2 linked regions of the Streptomyces venezuelae genome follow. The protein of the gene in region 1 interacts with the protein of each later gene in a pairwise test. Links are inferred from orthologs where the notes say so. Each region holds a gene or a part of one and is shown in the gene's direction. Other genes may lie near its edges.

Region 1 (9,448 bases):
CTGGACGCGGAGCTGACCATGACCCCATCGTGCACCCCACCACTGACATCGGCGCCCACCTGCGGAAAAGAGGTCGCGTGCCCCTCGCGGAATGGAGGCGTGGTGGGTTCGGCGGAACAGGCGCGGCACTGGCGGTACGCGGCGCGCTCGCCGCAGACACGGTGCTCCGGGTATGGCGGTGACCCGGCTGCTGCGGCTCAACGGCGGGCATCTGCCGCAGCGCACGGTTCGCACGGCGGGCCCCAGGACCGCCGCACGCGCGCGTACCGTTCCTCGTCGTCATCGCCGCGGCCGTCGCCGTCACGGCGGGGCTGCGCGCGCTGGCGAGGTGAGGGGGGCGATCCCGGTGCTCGCGGTACCCAGGGTGTCCTCTCAGGCGATGTCCCGTCCGTACGCCCGGAGCGTACGCAGCGCCTGGATGGTGACGATGGGCCGCGCCTCCATGGCCGTGCCGGGAGCCCACTGCCGCCAGCGCACCGGCCAGCCGCCGTCCGCCGCCTGGTCCCGCGCCAGGAAGTCGAGGGAGCGCGCCATCTCCGCGTCGGTGAACCACGAGCGCGCGAGCGACTCCGGGACCTTCGCGAAGTCGTGCGGGAAGTGGTGTTCTCCCGGTGCGTAGCCGGGCTGCACCGGATAGGCGTCGAGGTCCGCGGGGTCCAGCGCCACGAGCCGCTGCTCGCGCACGAGACGACCCAGGCGGTCGGCGGCGGCACGCGCGCGTGGGCGGTCGGGTACACCGTCCAGGAAGGCGACGGCCGCCTGGATCTCGTAGGGATGCGACGTCTTCAGCGACTCGACGGCCGTCCAGCAGAAGTCCGTGGCGCGGAAGAGCCAGGCGTGCCACACCTCGTTGCGGTGCAGCAGACCCACTACGGGGCCGGTCGCGAGCAGCTCGCTGGGCGGGTCGTCCATGATCGGCATGAACGGCGCCGAGGGGTAGCCGCGCTGGCTGGGATGGATCGCGGGAAGGGCACCCTCGGGCGTCGACACCGACGTCAGGTAGCGGCAGACGCGCTCCACCCGCTGTCCGCCGCAACGGTGGATCGAGTCCAGGACGCCCAGCGCGTGCCCGGTGTGCAGGGGCTGGCTCACGGGCCCGCGCAGATCGGGCTCCAGTGCGTAGCCGTACCCGCCGTCCGCGGTGGCGTACGAGGTCAGGGCGGTCTCCACCGCGTCCGCGGCCGCGTCACCTCCCGCGCCGTCCAGGAAGTGGTACGCGAACCGTCGCTGCTCCAGGACGCGCGCGGTGAGCCAGACGAAGCGCTCGGCGCGGGCGAGCGGGGAGAGCGCCGCGTCGGGTGAGGGCACTGCGGGAGATGCTCCGGTTTCGGCCATGCACCGACCGTAGGACGGAAAGCGTTCTCGACGACCCCCTGCGCCCGGCCGCCCCCTCAGGGGCGTGATACTGGAGTCATGCGGTTGACGGTCTTCTGGCAGCGGATGGCGGCCCACTTCGGTGCGGGGTACGCCGACTCCTTCGCGCGCGATCACGTGATGGCTGAATTGGGCGGCCGTACGGTCAATGAGGCGCTGGATGCGGGCTGGGAGGCCAAGGACGTCTGGCGTGCGGTGTGCACGGCGATGGACGTACCCGCCGAGAAGCGCTGAAACAGGGGCTGTCCGGCGGCGCCGGAAGGGTTCCACGCGCGCGTGGGTCGTGCCCTCCCCGTCCCAAGCGCGTCCCAAGATGTGAGGGTGGCGTCCGGTCGGCGCCGACGTGGGCGAGACTTGGCCCGTGGCACCGACAGACGAGACCGCGCAGGTCACCCAGGACACCGCTCCGCCCGGCACGACGCCGCCCGCACAGCCCCCCGCCGGAACCCAGGCAGGGCAGGGCGCCCGCATGCCGCGCTGGCTGCCGCGCGCCATGGTTCTCGCCCTCGCGCTCGTCGCCTGCTTCCAGCTGGGCAGCTGGGCGTTCCATCAGTTGACCGGGCTGTTGATCAACGTATTGATCGCGTTCTTCCTGGCGCTCGCGGTCGAGCCCGCGGTGAGCTGGATGGCCGCGCGCGGTATGCGCAGGGGTTTCGCCACGTTCCTGGTCTTCCTGGGCGTCGTGATCGCCAGCGCCGGCTTCATCGCCTTGATGGGGTCGATGCTCGCGGGCCAGATCGTGGACATGGTCGAGGACTTCCCCGACTACCTGGACAAGGTCATCAGCTGGATCAACCAGACCTTCCACACGGACCTCTCCCGCGTCGAGGTCCAGGACAGCCTGGTCCACTCGGACTGGCTGCAGAAGTACGTGCAGAACAGCGCCAGCGGTGTCCTGGACGTGTCCGCGCAGGTGCTGGGCGGTCTCTTCCAGCTCCTGACGATCCTGCTGTTCTCGTTCTACTTCGCGGCCGACGGGCCGAGGCTGCGGCGCGCCCTGTGCTCGGTGCTGCCGCCCGCCAAGCAGGCCGAGGTGCTGCGGGCCTGGGAGATCGCGGTCGACAAGACCGGCGGCTACCTTTACTCGCGCGGCCTGATGGCGCTGATCTCCGGGATCGCGCACTACATCCTGCTGCAGGTGCTCGAAGTGCCCTACGCGCCCGTGCTCGCCGTGTGGGTGGGCCTCGTGTCCCAGTTCATCCCCACCATCGGCACGTATCTCGCGGGCGCCCTGCCGATGCTGATCGCCTTCACGGTCGACCCCTGGTACTCGCTCTGGGTGCTGGTCTTCGTGGTCGTCTACCAGCAGTTCGAGAACTACGTACTGCAGCCCAAGCTCACCGCCAAGAGCGTGGACATCCACCCCGCCGTCGCGTTCGGCTCGGTCATCGCGGGCACGGCGCTCCTCGGCGCGGTGGGGGCGCTCATCGCCATCCCGGCCGTCGCGACGCTGCAGGCGTTCCTCGGGGCGTACGTGAAGAGGTACGACGTCACGGACGACCCCCGGGTGCACGGGCACCGGCGCCAGGTCGGAGCTCCCCTCCTCGCCCGGATGCGGCGGGCGCTGCGGGGGCCGAACAGGCCGGAGGCCCCGGCGGAGCCGGGTGGATCCTCGCCGAAGCCGGGCAAGCGCAAGTAGGAGAGAGCGGGCGCCGGGGGAGGGCGGGCGCGGGCGTCGGCGGGAGCCGGCGGACGGCGTCGGCCCCGGCGTGCCACGCTTGACACTAAATTCGAACATCCATTCTCATGGGTTGTCCGGCGGCGATTCTGCGGGGTGGACCTCGAGTTATCCACAGGCTGGACGGGCGTCGGGGCGGATTGTCAGTGGCAGGCGTTAGCGTCTTTGACGTGAAGCGATCGACTCAAGCAAATCGGGTGGAACCCATGGCAGGAACCGACCGCGAGAAGGCGCTCGACGCCGCGCTCGCACAGATTGAACGGCAATTCGGCAAGGGCGCAGTGATGCGCATGGGCGAGCGGCCGAACGAGCCCATCGAGGTCATCCCCACCGGGTCGACCGCGCTCGACGTCGCGCTCGGCGTCGGCGGCATCCCCCGCGGCCGTGTGGTGGAGGTGTACGGCCCGGAGTCCTCCGGTAAGACGACCCTCACCCTGCACGCCGTGGCCAACGCCCAGCGGGCGGGCGGCGCGGTGGCCTTCGTGGACGCGGAGCACGCCCTCGACCCCGAGTACGCGAAGAAGCTCGGCGTCGACATCGACAACCTCATCCTGTCCCAGCCGGACAACGGCGAGCAGGCCCTCGAGATCGTCGACATGCTGGTCCGCTCCGGCGCCCTCGACCTGATCGTCATCGACTCCGTGGCCGCCCTGGTGCCGCGCGCGGAGATCGAGGGCGAGATGGGCGACTCGCACGTGGGTCTGCAGGCCCGCCTGATGAGCCAGGCCCTGCGAAAGATCACCAGCGCGCTCAACCAGTCCAAGACCACCGCGATCTTCATCAACCAGCTGCGCGAGAAGATCGGCGTGATGTTCGGTTCCCCGGAGACCACGACCGGTGGCCGCGCGCTGAAGTTCTACGCGTCGGTGCGCATGGACATCCGCCGCATCGAGACCCTGAAGGACGGCACGGACGCGGTGGGCAACCGCACCCGCGTCAAGGTCGTCAAGAACAAGGTCGCGCCGCCCTTCAAGCAGGCCGAGTTCGACATCCTCTACGGCCAGGGCATCAGCCGCGAGGGCGGCCTGATCGACATGGGCGTCGAGCACGGGTTCGTCCGCAAGGCGGGCGCCTGGTACACGTACGAGGGCGACCAGCTCGGCCAGGGCAAGGAGAACGCCCGCAACTTCCTGAAGGACAACCCCGACCTCGCCAACGAGATCGAGAAGAAGATCAAGGAGAAGCTGGGCGTCGGAGTGAAGCCCGAGGCGCCGACCGAGGAGCCGAGCACGGACGCGACGGGCGCCGCCCCGGCCGCCGACGACGCCAAGACGGTGCCCGCTCCGGCGGCCAAGGCCGGCAAGTCCAAGGCCGCGGCGGCCAAGAGCTAGTCCGTGACGCGACGAACCGACTGGGCGGACCACACCGCCCCCGAAAGCCGCACCGGCACTGCCGGGCGGCGCCACGGGGGCGGTGTGGATCAGGACGGCGCGGGCCGGTGCGCCGACCGGGGTGACGGCGACGGTTTCCAGGCCAGCGGAAGCTTCCGGGACGGCGACGGCTTCCAGAACGATGGTGGCCACCAGGACGACGAAGGCTTCCGGGGCGGAGGCGGTCGGAGTCGTGGGCGCCGGCGCCGCCGCGGCCGATTCGGGGACTCCGGCAGCCCGGATTCCGACAGCCCCGGCGGCCACCAGGACAGCGGTTCCCCTTCCTCGTCGAGGGCCGAGAAGGGGGAGCCGCCCACGGATCCCGCCGAGCGGGCACGGGCGATCTGCCTGCGCCTCCTCACCGGCACCCCCCGCACGCGCAAGCAGCTCGCCGACGCACTGCGCAAGCGGGAGATCCCCGACGACGTGGCGGAAGAGGTCCTCTCCCGCTTCGAAGAGGTCGGACTGATCAACGACAGCGCCTTCGCGGACGCCTGGGTGGAGTCCCGGCACCACGGCCGGGGTCTGGCCCGCCGTGCACTCGCGCGGGAGCTGCGCACCAAAGGCGTGGAGTCCACGCTGATCGACGAGGCCGTGGGGCAGCTCGACGCGGAGCAGGAAGAGGCGACCGCGCGGGAGCTCGTCGCCCGCAAGCTCCGCTCCACGCGGGGCCTCGACCGCGACAAGCGCCTGCGCCGCCTGGCGGGCATGCTCGCCCGCAAGGGTTACGCGGAGGGCATGGCGCTCCGCGTGGTCCGGCAGGCGCTGGAGGAAGAGGGCGAAGAGACCGACGACCTGGGGTACGAAGGGTTCTGAGCGGGCCGCCCCCACGGGGGTGGGGCGGCAACCGGAACGATCTCCGTACCCCGGCTCGCGCTCCGCAGGGTGGGGGTAACCCCCCTGCGGAGACGCCGGGTTGCCGCAGTGCACAGGAACCTGTGCACAGGCGACTGTGTACGCATGGCAGAGGAACCCGGCAGGACCGGGGCGGAGCGGGCCGAGGGCCCGCGGGAACTCAATGATCTCCACGTTCTGAAGGCGCTCGCGCAGCCGCGGCGGCAGCAGATGCTGCAGCACCTCACCGTGCACGGCCCGGCCACGTCCGCGACGCTCGCCCGAGCCCTCGGGCTCAACACCGGCGCGACCAGCTATCACCTGCGCGAACTCGCCCGCTACGGCTTCGTCGAGGAGACGCGCGGCTCCGGGCACGGACGTGAGCGCTGGTGGCGCGCCGTCCCGGGCGACCGGCGCTTTCCGCCGCGCAGCCGGCAGAGCCCCGAGATGCGGCTCGTCATGGACGAGCTCAACCGTCTCTCGTACGCCGCCGACCTGGAACTCTTCGGGCAATTGCAGCGCGATCCCGGCCCCGACGAGTGGGCCGACGCGCTGCCGCACTCCCGAGGCACGATTCGGCTGACCCTCCCCGAACTCCACGAGTTCTTCGAGGAGTACATCGCGCTGCTCAACCGCTACAAGCGGTCCGAAGCGGACACCCCGGACGGCGCTCGCACCGTCCTCACCCGCTTCCTGGCCTTCCCCGCGCCCACCGCCTCCTCCGCCGACGCCGGCTCCTCCGACAACAACCGAAAAGAGTCCGAGCCCTCATGATGCTGCGCTACGCCCTGCAGACCGTCAGAGACCGCAAAGGCGGATTCGTCGGCGCCTTCCTCGCGCTGATGTGCGCCGCGGGCCTCATCACGGCCTGCGGCACCCTCCTGGAAACCGGCCTGCGCGGCACGATCAAGACCGAGCGCTACGCCGCGGCCCCCGTGATCGTCTCCGCCGACCAGAACGTGCACCAGACCACGGTCAAGCATAAAAAGGGCAAGACCAAGATCAAGCACAAGGCGAAACCGATCGCCGAACGCGCGTGGCTGCCGGCCGACGACATCGGGAGCAGGATCAAGAGGGTCCCGGGCGTCGATTTCGTCGTACCCGAACTCACCTTTATTGCCCAGCCGTTGAGCCCGGGTGCCGGAACAGGAGCGGGACCCGACGACAACGCCGACACCCCCACGTACGGGCACGCATGGAAGTCCGCCGCCCTCACCCCCTTCCGCCTCGTCGACGGAAAGGCCCCGCGGTCCTCGCGCGATCTCGTCATCGACCGCGGTCTCGCCGACCGCGCGGGGCTGCGCCCCGGCGACCGTCTCACCGTCCAGTCGACGCAGAGCCCGCGCGACTACCGCATCACCGGAGTGGCCGCGCCCGCGAACGGCGCCCTGACCCACCAGACCTCGCTCTTCTTCTCCTCCGATGAGGCCGAACGGCTTGCGGCGCACCCCGGGAAGGTCACCGCCTTCGGCGTCATACCGGCCGAGGGCACCTCTGTCGCCGACCTGGAGAAGGCGGTCGAGCAGGCCGTCGAGGGGACGACGGCCCAGGTCAGCGCGGGGGACGACCGCGGGCCCGTGGAGTTCCTGGACGCGGCGGGAGCGCGCGTCAAGCTCGTCAGCATGGGCGGGGCCATGGGTGGCACCTCCCTCCTCGTCGCTGTGCTCGTGGTGGTCGGCACCTTCGCCCTCTCCATTCAGCAACGCCACCGCGAACTCGCCCTGCTGCGTGCCGTCGCCGCGACTCCGCAGCAGATCCGCAGGCTCCTCGGGCGTGAGGCGGTGCTCGTCGGCGTGGTGGCGGGTGCGGCCGGCGCGCTCGCCGGGATCCCGCTCGCAGGCGTGCTGCACGAGCGGTTCGTGGCAACGGGGGCCGTGCCCGCCACCCTTGAGCGCACCGTCAGTGCCTTCCCGCCTCTCGTCGCCGTCGCTGCCACCGTGCTGGGAGCCTGGGCCGCCGCGCGCATCGCGGGGCGCAGGATCGTCCGTATCCGCCCGGCGCAGGCTCTTGCCGAAGCGCAGATCGAGCCGCGACGGCCCGCCTGGAGCCGAGTCGTCGCCGGTCTGGTGCTGCTCGTCGGCGGTGTCGTCCTCGTCGCCGTGCTGAGCGTGCTGCGCACCGAGGCGGCGTCGACCCCCGTGACGTTCCTGACGGTCGTGGTCTTCGCCTGCGCCATCGCCCTCCTCGGTCCGTTCGTCGTCCGGGCAGCGGCCGCACTCCTCCGAGGACCGCTCAGGCTGTCCGGCCCCGGAGGCAAGCTCGCCCACGCCAACCTGCGCGGCAACGCGGCCCGCATGGCCGCCGTCGTCACGCCGCTCGCCCTCCTCACGGGCATGGCCTGCACCGTCCTCTTCGTCCAGCCCACCCTCGACGACGCCGCCCGCGGCCAGGCCCGCGACGGCATCCGCGCGGACTGGGTGCTGGCCGCGCAAGGCCCCGGCGTACCGGCACAGGCCGCCCGGAAGCTGCGGACGACCGACGGTGTGCAGGCTGCCACCGAGGTCGTCCGCACGACGGTCCGCGTGGGGCTCGACAAGTACCCCGCGCAGGGCGTCACCCCTGAGCACCTGGCCCGGACCTGGGACCCGGACGTCACCGCAGGATCCATCGAGGACTTCGGTGAGGAGAGTGGCGCCGTCAGCGAACTGGCCGCCGACCGGCTGGGGCTGAAGCCGGGCAGCACGCTCGCGTTCACCTTGGGAGACGGCACGAAGACGAAACTCACCGTGCGCGCCGTCTACGCACGCGGGCTCGGCTTCGGGGACCTGACCATGGCGCACGACCTGGTCGCCCGCCACGTGGACAACCCGCTCGCCGCCACGGTCCTCGTCAGGAGCGACCGTACACAGGAACAACTCGCGGCGGCCGTCGACAAGTTCCCGGGCGTCCGTGTACTCACCCCGGCGGCCGCGGACGACCTCCAGGCGGAGAGCCGCAGGACCAACGCCGAGGTGAACCTGCTCGCGATGGGGCTCGTCCTGGCCTTCACCGCCATCGCCGTCGTCAACACACTGGCGATGTCCGTCTCCGAACGCGTCCGTGAGTTCGCGATGCTGCGCCTGGCCGGGGCGACGCGCCGTCAGGTGCTGCGGATGCTCCGGACCGAGGCGCTGGCCGTCCTGTTCATCGGTACCGCGCTCGGCAGTGGGGTGGCACTCGCCGTCCTGACGGCGTTCAGCATCGGCATGACCGGAAGCGCGGCACCGACGGTCGCCCCTCTGGTGTACGTCTCCGTGCTCACCGTCGCCGGTTTGCTCGCCCTGATCGCGACCGCCCTGCCCGGCCGCGCCGCCTTGAGGCCGCTCCCCGTCACGGTGGCGACGGCCAAGGAGTAGGCGGCACGGCCGTCCTCACGCCTGGGCGGTCACCACCGGCAGCCCCGCCGCCCGCCACGCCTGAAAGCCCCCCGTGAGGTCAGTGGCGTGGCGGAGCCCCAACTGCCGCAGGGAGACGGCCGCGAGGCTGGACGCGTACCCCTCGTTGCAGACCACGACGACGCGCAGGTCATGGCTCGTGGCCTCCGGAGCGCGATGGCTGCCCTGAGGGTCGAGCCGCCACTCCAGCTCGTTGCGTTCGACGACGAGTGCGCCGGGGATGAGCCCGTCCCGCTCCCGCAGCGCCGCATAGCGGATGTCGACCAGCAGGCCACCGGCCTCGGCGGTTTCGTACGCCTTCTCCGGAGAGAGCCGGTCGAGCCCGAGCCGTACCCGTTCCAACAACGTGTCGATGCCCACCGGCTGTTCGTCACCCACCGGCTGTTCGTCGCTCACTGCCAGTCCTCCGGGCGCTCGACGGACTCCAGACGGAGCACGTCACCCGTCCGGCTGTAGCGGCGGATCCGCGGCAGCGGCGGGTAGTACGCGTGCACGGAGACGGCGTGCTCGGTCGTCGACTCGTTCAGGACCTCGTGCACGTGGTTCCGGCCGAAGGCGCGGCCCTCGCCGGGCGTCAACTCCCGTTCGCGGTCGACGTCGTCGGAGAGCTCCAGGGTCTTCCACCCGTCGGTGGGAAGCCGCGCGGCCAGGGAGTTCTCCTTGAGGGTGCCCGCCGCGGCGAGGAAGGCGCCGACCGACTCCGCGTGGTCGTGCCAGCCGGTGCCGGTGCCGGGCGGCCAGCCGATCAGCCAGGCCTCACTGCCACCGGGCCCCTCCAGGCGTACCCACGTACGGCCTTCGGGGTCCAGCGGCAAGGA
Region 2 (9,506 bases), 150 kb from region 1 along the record:
CCGTGGCCCGGCTCCTGCCCGGCGTCCTCGGCAACGCCGAATCGCACCAGGACGACTCCTTCGCCCCCGGAGCCATGGCCAACCTCCTGGAAGGCCCGGTGTACACGAAGCCTCCCCAGTGGCGCGGGCACGGCATTCCCGACGTCCTCCTTAGCGGACACCACGGCAAGATCGCCCGCTGGCGGCGGGACGAGGCGCTCCGGCGCACGACCCGCAACAGGCCCGATCTCATCGAGCGTTGCGATCCCGAGGCCTTCGACAAGAAAGACCGCGAGATGCTCTCGATCCTGGGGTGGCGCCCGGGGCCCGACGGCCGATTTGGGCGTAACCCCGAGGCCGTGGAAGAATAGAACGCTGCTGTACGTCCAGCGTGCGCCCCTGCCACAGGGGGAACGACGCCCGCCCGACGCGATCAGCTACCGAAACCTCATCACCACGTTCCGCTGATGACCTGTGGCATCAGTGAAGAAAGCAGACGATCATGGCTAACCTGCTCGACTCCGTCGACAGCGCGTCGCTGCGCAGCGACATCCCGGCCTTCCGCCCGGGTGACACCGTCAACGTCCACGTCCGCGTCATCGAGGGCAACCGCTCCCGTGTGCAGCAGTTCAAGGGCGTAGTCATCCGCCGCCAGGGTGCCGGCGTGCGCGAGACCTTCACGGTCCGCAAGGTCTCCTTCTCCGTCGGCGTCGAGCGCACCTTCCCGGTGCACACCCCGATCGTCGAGAAGATCGAGCTCATCACCCGCGGTGACGTGCGTCGCGCGAAGCTGTACTACCTCCGTGACCTGCGCGGCAAGGCCGCGAAGATCAAGGAGAAGCGCGAGAGCTGAGCTCCCGCGCGGGTCCACAGCGGGGCCGGATAGCATCTGGCCCCGATGGACACCGAAGCACAGCACACGGAGCGCGACCGCTCCTCCCCACCCTCCGATACCGGAGACGTCCCCGACGTCGCCGAAGCATCCGAGGAGACGGAGGAACGGTCGCGCTCCGTTTTTGCGTCCCTCGTCGACCGCGTGCCCGGCGGCGGGTTCACGCTGTCGTTCCTGCTGTGTGTAGGGGCCCTGCTCCTGGTCAGCGCCTTCGTGGTGCAGCCCTTCCAAATCCCGAGCGGCTCCATGGAGCCCGCGTTCCGCTCCGGGGACCGGGTACTCGTCAACAAGTTGGCGTACCGTTTCGGTTCCGAGCCCCGACGGGGTGACGCGGTCGTCTTCGACGGAAGCGGCTACTTCGGAGAAGCCGACTACATCAAGCGAGTCGTGGGCACCGGGGGAGACCGGGTGGTCTGCTGCGACAAGCGGGGGAGGGTCCAGGTGAACGGCGAGCCGATCGACGAGCCGTACCTGTACCCGGGGGACGCCGCTTCCAAGGTGCCCTTCGACGTCGTCGTCCCCGAGGGCAGCCTCTTCCTCCTCGGCGATCACCGCGGTGACTCCCGTGACTCCCGTGACCACCTCGGAGAGCCCGGCGGCGGCATGATCCCCGTCGACGCGGTCATCGGCAGAGCCGACTGGATCGCCTGGCCCATCGGCCGCTGGACGTCCCTGGAGCGCCCCGACAGCTACGCGCGCGTGCCCACACCCGGCGGCGCCCATGGGTAGCCGCGGACGGGCCCGCGCCGGCCACGGCGTCGACACCCGGCTGCCCACGGGGTCCCGGCCGACCGACGGCCCCTCCCTGCCCGGCCGGGCCGAGCGGCGCAAGCTGGCCCGGAAGGTCAAGCGGCGCAGGCGGCGTTCGGCGATCAAGGAGATACCCCTCCTCATAGGGGTGGCCCTGCTCATAGCCCTCGTCCTGAAGACCTTCCTGGTGCAGGCCTTCGTGATCCCTTCGGGCTCCATGGAGCAGACGATCCGGATCGGCGACCGTGTCCTCGTCGACAAGCTCACCCCCTGGTTCGGCTCGAAGCCGGAGCGCGGTGACGTCGTCGTCTTCAAGGACCCCGGCAGCTGGCTGGAAGAGGAACAGGGCAAGAAGAAGGACGACCCCGTGGTCGTCAAGCAGGTCAAGGAAGGCCTGACCCAGATCGGCCTGCTGCCCTCCGACAGCGAACGCGACCTCATCAAGAGGGTCATCGGCGTCGGCGGCGACACCGTGAAGTGCTGCGACAAGAACGACAAGGTCACCGTCAACGGCGTGCCCCTGGACGAGCCCTACATCAACCCCGGGGACAAGCCCTCCGCCTTCGAGTTCGAGGTGAAGGTCCCCGAAGGCCGCCTCTTCATGATGGGCGACCACAGGAGCGACTCGGCCGACTCCCGCTTCCACCGCACCGAGAAGTTCAGCGGCACGATCGCCGAGGACCAGGTCGTCGGGCGCGCCATCGTCATCGCATGGCCCTTCGGGCACTGGCGCAAGCTGGAGGCGCCGGACACATACGCGTCAGTTCCCGACGCGCGTGCGGGATCGGACATCGCCACAGGAGCGTCGCATAGGCTGACCCCTGACGATCGATACGGATTGATCCGGCTCCCGACCCCTGCGGAACTCCCGCTCGTTATGGGAGTGGTGGGCCTGCATCGCATCTGGGGCAGGCGGCGGCACGGACTGAGGAGTGGATGTGGGGGATTTGGCGGTCGGCGCACGATCCGGACACGAGGGGCCCGAAGATCGGCCGGGACGATCCGACGAGCCGGGCGTCGACCCCGTCGCGGACGGTGCGACCCCCGGGAGTGACGCCGTGGGCGACGACGGCGACGGTGGCGCGACGCGCGAGCGGGATCCCGAGCAGCCGAAGAAGAAGCCCCGATCCTTCTGGAAGGAGCTGCCGCTCCTCATCGGTATCGCTCTGGTCCTGGCGCTGCTCATCAAGACGTTCCTGGTCCAGGCGTTCTCGATCCCGTCGGACTCGATGCAGAACACGCTGCAGCAGGGCGACCGCGTTCTCGTCGACAAGCTGACTCCGTGGTTCGGCTCCGAGCCCGAGCGCGGCGAGGTCGTCGTGTTCAGGGACCCCGGCCACTGGCTGGACGGCGAGCCCACGCCGGACCCGAACGCGATCCAGCGGGTCCTCGGCTGGGTCGGCCTGATGCCGTCCGCCGACGAGAAGGACCTCATCAAGCGCGTCATCGGCGTCGAGGGCGACACGGTGGAGTGCAAGGGCACGGGGCCGGTGAAGGTCAACGGCAAGGCGCTGAACGAGCCGTACGTCTTCGCGGGCAACACCCCGTGCAGCGTCGACGACCAGGGCGGCCAGTTCAAGATCAAGGTTCCCAAGGGCAAAATCTGGGTCATGGGTGACCACCGGCAGAACTCGCTGGACTCCCGCTACCACCAGAAGCAGCCGGGCGGCGGCGCCGTCCCCGTGGACAACGTCGTGGGCCGCGCGATCGTGATCGCCTGGCCGCCCACCCGCTGGGCGACGCTGCCCAAGCCGGACACCTTCGACCAGCCGGGCATCAACGCGCTCTCCAGCGCGGCGCCGGGCGTCCTCGGACTCGCGGGTGCCGTGCCGCTCGTGCTGTGGCGCAGGCGCCGTCTCACGGTGGCTGCCGCGCGCGGCGCGAGGGTTTCTGGCGGCAGTACCGCCGGGTAGGGTGCCGTCCCAGATCGCCGATCTTCCGCCGCCCGTACGCACGGGCGGCGAGGTCGTCTCCGAGATGGGGGAGCACTGGGATGAGCAGGACACAACGTACGAACGAGGGCCGCGGACGGCTCGGCAGCGTGCTGTCGGGCATCGCCGTGGCCCTCGGCTGTGTGCTCTTCCTCGGAGGGTTCGTCTGGGGCGCGATCCAGTACCAGCCGTACACGGTCCCGACCGGCTCGATGGCCCCGACGATCGGCTCGGGCGACCGGGTGCTGGCGCAGCGGATCGACGGCGACGAGGTGCGCCGCGGCGACATCGTCGTCTTCGAGCAGTCCACGTGGGGCGACCTGCCCATGGTCAAGCGCGTCGTCGGCATAGGCGGGGACAGGATTTCCTGCTGCCAGGACGGCAAGCTGACCGTCAACGGCAAGGACATCGCAGAACCGTATCTCCTCGATCAGGGCGAGGCGGCCGTGGCCACCCGCATCCCCGCCACGACGGTCCCCAAGGGGCGCCTGTTCCTGCTCGGTGACGAGCGCAGCGGATCCCTGGACTCCACCGCGCACCTGACCGACGGGGAGAACGGCACGGTGTCGCGGAAGGCCGTGAAGGCGCGGGTCGACGCGGTGGCGTGGCCGATGGAGAGGTTCGGCATGCTGGAGCGGCCCGACGGGTTCTCGGCCCTGCCGGGCGGCACCTCCGAGCCGGGCCCGCTGCGCCTGATGGTGATCGCCGTCGTGGCGGGCATGGTGCTCGTCCTGGGCGGCGCGGCCTACGGTCCTGTGGCCAGGCGCGCGGGCCGCCGCCGCGCGGGCAGCGGTGCCCAGGAGACCGCCGGTGTCGGCTGACCTGCGCAGGGTCGCCCGGGTGATCCTGCTCGACCCGAGCGACCGCATCCTGCTCATGCACGGCTTCGAGCCGGGGAACGCGTCGGACGACTGGTGGTTCACACCGGGCGGCGGGGTGGAGGGCGACGAGACGCGGGAGCAGGCGGCCCTGCGCGAGTTGCGGGAGGAGACCGGCATCACGGAGGTCGAGCTCGGCCCGGTCCTGTGGCGGCGCGTCTGTTCGTTCCCCTTCGCGGGGCGGCGCTGGGACCAGGACGAGTGGTACTTCCTGGCCCGTACGTCGCAGACCGCGATCGCCGCGGAGGGCCTCACGGAGCTGGAAAGACGCAGCGTCGACGGAGCACGTTGGTGGACGTGCCGAGAACTGACCGAGGCTCATGAGACGGTGTACCCGACCAGGCTCGCCGAGCTGCTTCGCAGACTGCTCGACGAGGGGCCCCCGGAAAGGCCCGAGATCCTCGACACGGAAATCGTGTAGGGGTTCGCGGGGCTGACGCACAATAGGGGGACGCACGGCTGAAGGGGAACATGCCATGAGCGCCGAGGACCTCGAGAAGTACGAGACCGAGATGGAGCTGAAGCTCTACCGGGAGTACCGCGATGTCGTCGGGCTGTTCAAATACGTGATCGAGACCGAACGTCGTTTCTACCTCACAAATGACTACGAGATGCAGGTGCACTCGGTCCAGGGTGAGGTGTTCTTCGAGGTCTCCATGGCGGACGCCTGGGTGTGGGACATGTACCGGCCCGCCCGGTTCGTCAAGCAGGTGCGGGTGCTCACGTTCAAGGACGTGAACATCGAGGAGCTCAACAAGAGCGATCTGGAGCTGCCGGGCAGCTGAGCGCAGCTGCCTTCGCCCGCCGATTCCGGCTGATTCACTCGGCGGGGTGGCGTGGTTTTCCACAACCGGCGAGTAATGCACCAAGATCCAATAGGTGCGGGCTGAACCGTGACCGTGGGTGTCGGAGGTGGTGCCGACATGAACGCACGGGGAGCACTCGGCAGGTACGGCGAGGATCTGGCCGCACGACGGCTGATCGACGCGGGGATGACGGTCCTGGAGCGCAACTGGCGCGCGGGCAGGACCGGTGAGATCGACATCGTGGCCATGGACGGCGAGGCTCTCGTCGTCTGCGAGGTCAAGACGCGCAGAGGGGGCCCGGGCGGCTCCCCTCCCTTCGAACATCCGATGGCGGGCGTCGGCCGGACCAAGGCGGAGCGCCTGCGCAGGCTCGCCGAGCGCTGGGTCGAGGAACGCGGCGGCCCACCGCCGGGCGGTGTCCGCATCGACCTGGTCGGCGTCCTGATCCCGCGACGCGGTGTCCCCGTGGTCGAGCATGCGCGGGGGGTGGCCTGATGGGATTCGCGCGTACGTGTTCGGTGGCGCTGGTCGGCGTCGAGGGCGTGGTCGTCGAGGTGCAGGCCGACCTGGAGCCCGGAGTCGCGGCCTTCACGCTGGTGGGGCTGCCGGACAAGAGCCTCACCGAGAGCCGCGACCGGGTCAGGGCGGCCGTCGTCAACTCCGGCGGCGAGTGGCCGCAGAAGAAGCTCACGGTCGGGCTGAGCCCGGCGTCGGTGCCGAAGGGCGGCAGCGGTTTCGATCTGGCCGTCGCCTGCGCCGTCCTCGGGGCGGCCGAGCGGATCGACCCCCGGGTCCTCGCCGACATCGTGATGATCGGGGAACTCGGACTCGACGGCCGGGTGCGCCCGGTTCTCGGGGTGCTGCCCGCGGTCCTCGCGGCGGCCGACGCGGGGTACGAACAGGTGGTCGTCCCCGAGTGCACCGCCGCCGAGGCCTCCCTGGTCCCGGGCATCTCCGTCCTCGGGGTGCGCAGCCTGCGACAACTCATCGCCGTCCTCACCGACGAGCCTGTGCCGGAGGAGGAGCCGGACGAGCCCGGACGGCCCGATCCGCTGCTCGCCGGGCTGTGTGTGCCGGGCACTGGGGTCGGTTCCGGGCTCAGCGGCAGCCTGGACGACGCCCACGCGCTCGACCTGGCCGATGTCGTGGGGCAGGTGGCGGCCAGGACGGCCGTCGAAGTCGCCGCGGCCGGCGCGCACCACCTCTTCCTGCAAGGTCCACCCGGTGCGGGGAAGACCATGCTGGCGGAGCGGCTCCCGGCGGTCCTGCCCCGGCTGACGCGGGAGGAGTCCCTGGAAGTGACGGCGGTCCACTCCGTGGCGGGCATGCTGCCTCCGGGCAGGCCGTTGGTGGACATCGCGCCGTACTGCGCCCCGCACCACTCGGCGACCATGCAGTCGCTGGTGGGCGGCGGCAAGGGGATCGCACGGCCGGGCGCGGTCTCGCTGGCTCATCGCGGGGTGCTTTTTCTGGACGAGGCGCCCGAGTTCAGCGGCAAGACGCTGGACTCGCTGCGGCAGCCCCTGGAGTCGGGGCACGTGGTCATCGCGCGCAGCGCCGGCGTGGTGCGACTGCCCGCCAAGTTTCTGATGGTGCTTGCGGCGAACCCCTGCCCGTGCGGGCGGCACACGTTGCTGGGCGACGGCTGTGAATGCCCCGCTTCCCTCATCCGGCGCTATCAGGCCCGCCTCTCGGGACCGCTGCTCGACCGGGTCGACCTGAAGGTGGAGGTGGAGGCCGTCACCCGCTCCGAGCTGGCCGGGTACGGCACGCCGGGGGAGTCCACCCGGACCGTCGCCGACCGGGTGCGGGCTGCGCGCGAGCGAGCGGCCGCCCGCCTGGCCGGCACCGGATGGCGGACCAACAGCGAGGTCGCGGGGCACGCCCTGCGCACGCGCTGGCCCGCGGCGCCCGGCGCGCTGGAGGCGGCCGAACTGGACCTGGAGCGGGGTTTCCTGACCGCCCGGGGACTGGACCGCGTGCTGCGGGTCGCCTGGACCGTCGCCGACCTCGCGGGGCACGACCGGCCCCTCGCGCAGGACGTCGCCCTCGCGCTGCAACTGCGTACAGGGATCGCGCGGGGCGTGCCCATGGTCATCGGGGCGTCATCGTGAGCGCCGATGTGCCGCCGGGGCTGCCGTCGGATTCCTCGTGGAAGCCGTCGTCGGATCCGCCGTCGAGTCCGCCGCCGGACGGCGAGCGGCTGGCCCGCGTCGCGTTGACGCGGGTCCTCGAGCCGGGGGACGCGGTCGGCGGGCGGTGGCTGCGCGAGGTCGGGGCGGCGGAGGTGCTGCGGTGCCTCACGGGACCGGAGGGAGAGGCACGGCTGCCCGGGGTGACGGCGCGGCGGTGGGACGGGCTGAGGGTGCGGGCCGCCGCGGTGCGTCCGGAGCGGGATCTCGCGGCGGTGCGGGATGTCGGGGGGAGGTTCGTGTGTCCGGGGGACGCGGAGTGGCCGGTCACCCTGGACGACCTGGGGGACGCGCGGCCGCTCGGGCTCTGGGTGCGGGGACGGCCGTCCCTGCGGATATGGGGGCTGCGGTCGGTGGCCGTCGTCGGCTCACGGGCCTGTTCGGGGTACGGCGCGCACATGGCGGCCGAGCTCGCCGCGGGGCTCGCGGAGCGCGGCTGGGTCGTGATCTCCGGAGGGGCGTACGGCGTGGACGGTGCCGCACACCGAGGGGCGCTCGGCGCCGGAGGTGCAACCGTGGCCGTCCTGGCCTGCGGGGTCGACCGGCCCTATCCGCGCGGGCACGCCGGGCTGATCGGACGCATCGCGGAACAGGGGCTCGTGGTGGGTGAGTTGCCGCCGGGGGACCATCCGACGCCGAGCCGGTTCATCCTGCGGAACAGGGTGATCGCGGCGCTGACCAGGGGAACGGTGGTGGTCGAGGCCGCGTACCGCAGCGGGGCGCTCGCCACGGCGCGCGGTGCCCAGGAGCTGGGACGCTTCGTCATGGGGGTGCCGGGACCCGCGACCAGCGGCCTTTCGGCCGGGGTGCACGAACTGCTGCGGGGTGACGGAGTCCTCGTCACGGACGCCTCCGAAGTCGTCGAGCTGGTCGGTGACATGGGGGAGCTCGCCCCGGCCAGGCGGGGGCCCGTCGTGCCGCGTGACCTGCTCGCTTCCGGAGTGCGGCGCGTCCTCGCCGCCCTGCCGGCGCGGGGGCTCGCCGCGGTGCGGGACATCGCGATCGGGGCAGGGACCACCGAGGACGATGCGGTCGGGCGGCTGTACGAACTTCAGTCGTTGGGGTTCGTCGAACGACACGGCGACGGCTGGCAGTTGACACGCCAGGCGATTCTGTCCGTGTTCGCCAATGGGGAGGAATCGTGACCGAGCGTGTTCCGCCGGACGGATGACCCCCGACGACCTTGGGAAATCGTGCAGTTGGCGCGTCGGAGTCATTACACAGGGCGACGACGCTGACTCCTGAAGGGGGCAAGCGGAACGTATCTGCGCACGCGCGATCCCATACTCTTCGCTCACTGCGACACTTCAGTCACGCTACGCTCACACAGATTCCGACGCGGACAGGCAACAGACGGACGACCTCATTCACTCCACGCACGCTCTCCACCACTCCGGCGCGAGCGACACCGGTGCTTCCACCGGCTCGCGCGACCTCACCGACCCACGCGACCTCCCCAGTTCAGGCGACCCCACCGACCTCCCCGGTTCACGGCAGAACGGCTCAAGGCGACGAATGCCCCAGCACACCTCAGGGTCCGATCGGGCAGCGGTTCCCCCCGCCGCCCGTAGCGGCGAGCAGGAGCGGCCCCCCGCGCCCTCGTCGCTGGACGAGCTGTGGCGCTCGTACAAGGAGACGGGGGACGGGCGGCTGCGGGAGCAGCTGATCCTGCACTACTCGCCGCTGGTGAAGTACGTCGCGGGCCGGGTCAGCGTGGGGCTGCCGCCCAATGTCGAGCAGGCCGACTTCGTGTCGTCCGGCGTGTTCGGGCTCATCGACGCGATCGAGAAGTTCGACATCGAGCGGTCCATCAAGTTCGAGACGTACGCGATCACCCGCATCCGCGGGGCCATGATCGACGAACTGCGTGCGCTCGACTGGATCCCGCGGTCGGTGCGGCAGAAGGCGCGCAACGTCGAGCGTGCGTACGCCACGCTCGAGGCGCAGTTGAGGCGCACTCCCTCGGAGGGCGAGGTCGCCGCCGAGATGGGGATCGCGCTGGAGGAACTGCACGCGGTTTTCAGCCAGTTGTCGCTGGCGAACGTCGTGGCCCTCGAAGAGCTGCTCCACGCGGGCAG

What was found.
Region 2: the proteins of recA (region 1) and dprA interact in binary tests that used the Bacillus subtilis proteins (3 or more experiments, as listed by UniProt). The link is inferred for Streptomyces venezuelae from one-to-one orthologs.

What each region holds. Positions count from the first base shown.
Region 1 is NZ_CP029191.1:6,026,361-6,035,808, forward strand. Bases 2,539-5,320 are described here. They hold recA (recombinase RecA), read left to right. Parts: upstream 2,539-3,258; coding sequence 3,259-4,383; downstream 4,384-5,320. Other genes in these bases: DEJ49_RS27280 (AI-2E family transporter), read left to right, coding at 2,539-3,013; recX (recombination regulator RecX), read left to right, coding at 4,387-5,238. Outside these bases: DEJ49_RS27260 (ATP-dependent helicase), read right to left, coding at 1-20; DEJ49_RS27270 (hypothetical protein), read right to left, coding at 373-1,335; DEJ49_RS27275 (DUF3046 domain-containing protein), read left to right, coding at 1,414-1,608; more of DEJ49_RS27280, read left to right, coding at 1,736-2,538; DEJ49_RS27295 (winged helix-turn-helix domain-containing protein), read left to right, coding at 5,383-6,030; DEJ49_RS27300 (FtsX-like permease family protein), read left to right, coding at 6,027-8,591; DEJ49_RS27305 (rhodanese-like domain-containing protein), read right to left, coding at 8,607-9,026; DEJ49_RS27310 (cysteine dioxygenase), read right to left, coding at 9,023-9,448. UniProt on the Bacillus subtilis protein: Multifunctional protein involved in homologous recombination, DNA repair and competence.
Region 2 is NZ_CP029191.1:5,871,551-5,881,056, forward strand. The notes cover bases 6,667-9,506. They hold dprA (DNA-processing protein DprA), read left to right. Parts: upstream 6,667-7,439; coding sequence 7,440-8,573; downstream 8,574-9,506. Other genes in these bases: DEJ49_RS26695 (YifB family Mg chelatase-like AAA ATPase), read left to right, coding at 6,667-7,350; whiG (RNA polymerase sigma factor WhiG), read left to right, coding at 8,944-9,506. In the rest of the region: tRNA (guanosine(37)-N1)-methyltransferase TrmD, read left to right, coding at 1-350; rplS (50S ribosomal protein L19), read left to right, coding at 482-832; lepB (signal peptidase I), read left to right, coding at 878-1,600; lepB (signal peptidase I), read left to right, coding at 1,593-2,675; lepB (signal peptidase I), read left to right, coding at 2,560-3,534; lepB (signal peptidase I), read left to right, coding at 3,615-4,373; DEJ49_RS26680 (NUDIX hydrolase), read left to right, coding at 4,363-4,851; DEJ49_RS26685 (DUF2469 domain-containing protein), read left to right, coding at 4,907-5,215; DEJ49_RS26690 (YraN family protein), read left to right, coding at 5,324-5,731; more of DEJ49_RS26695, read left to right, coding at 5,731-6,666. UniProt on the Bacillus subtilis protein: Protein that helps load RecA onto ssDNA during transformation. Binds cooperatively to circular ssDNA, is able to bridge different segments of DNA. Favors the loading of RecA onto SsbA- or SsbB-coated ssDNA and formation of RecA-DNA filaments.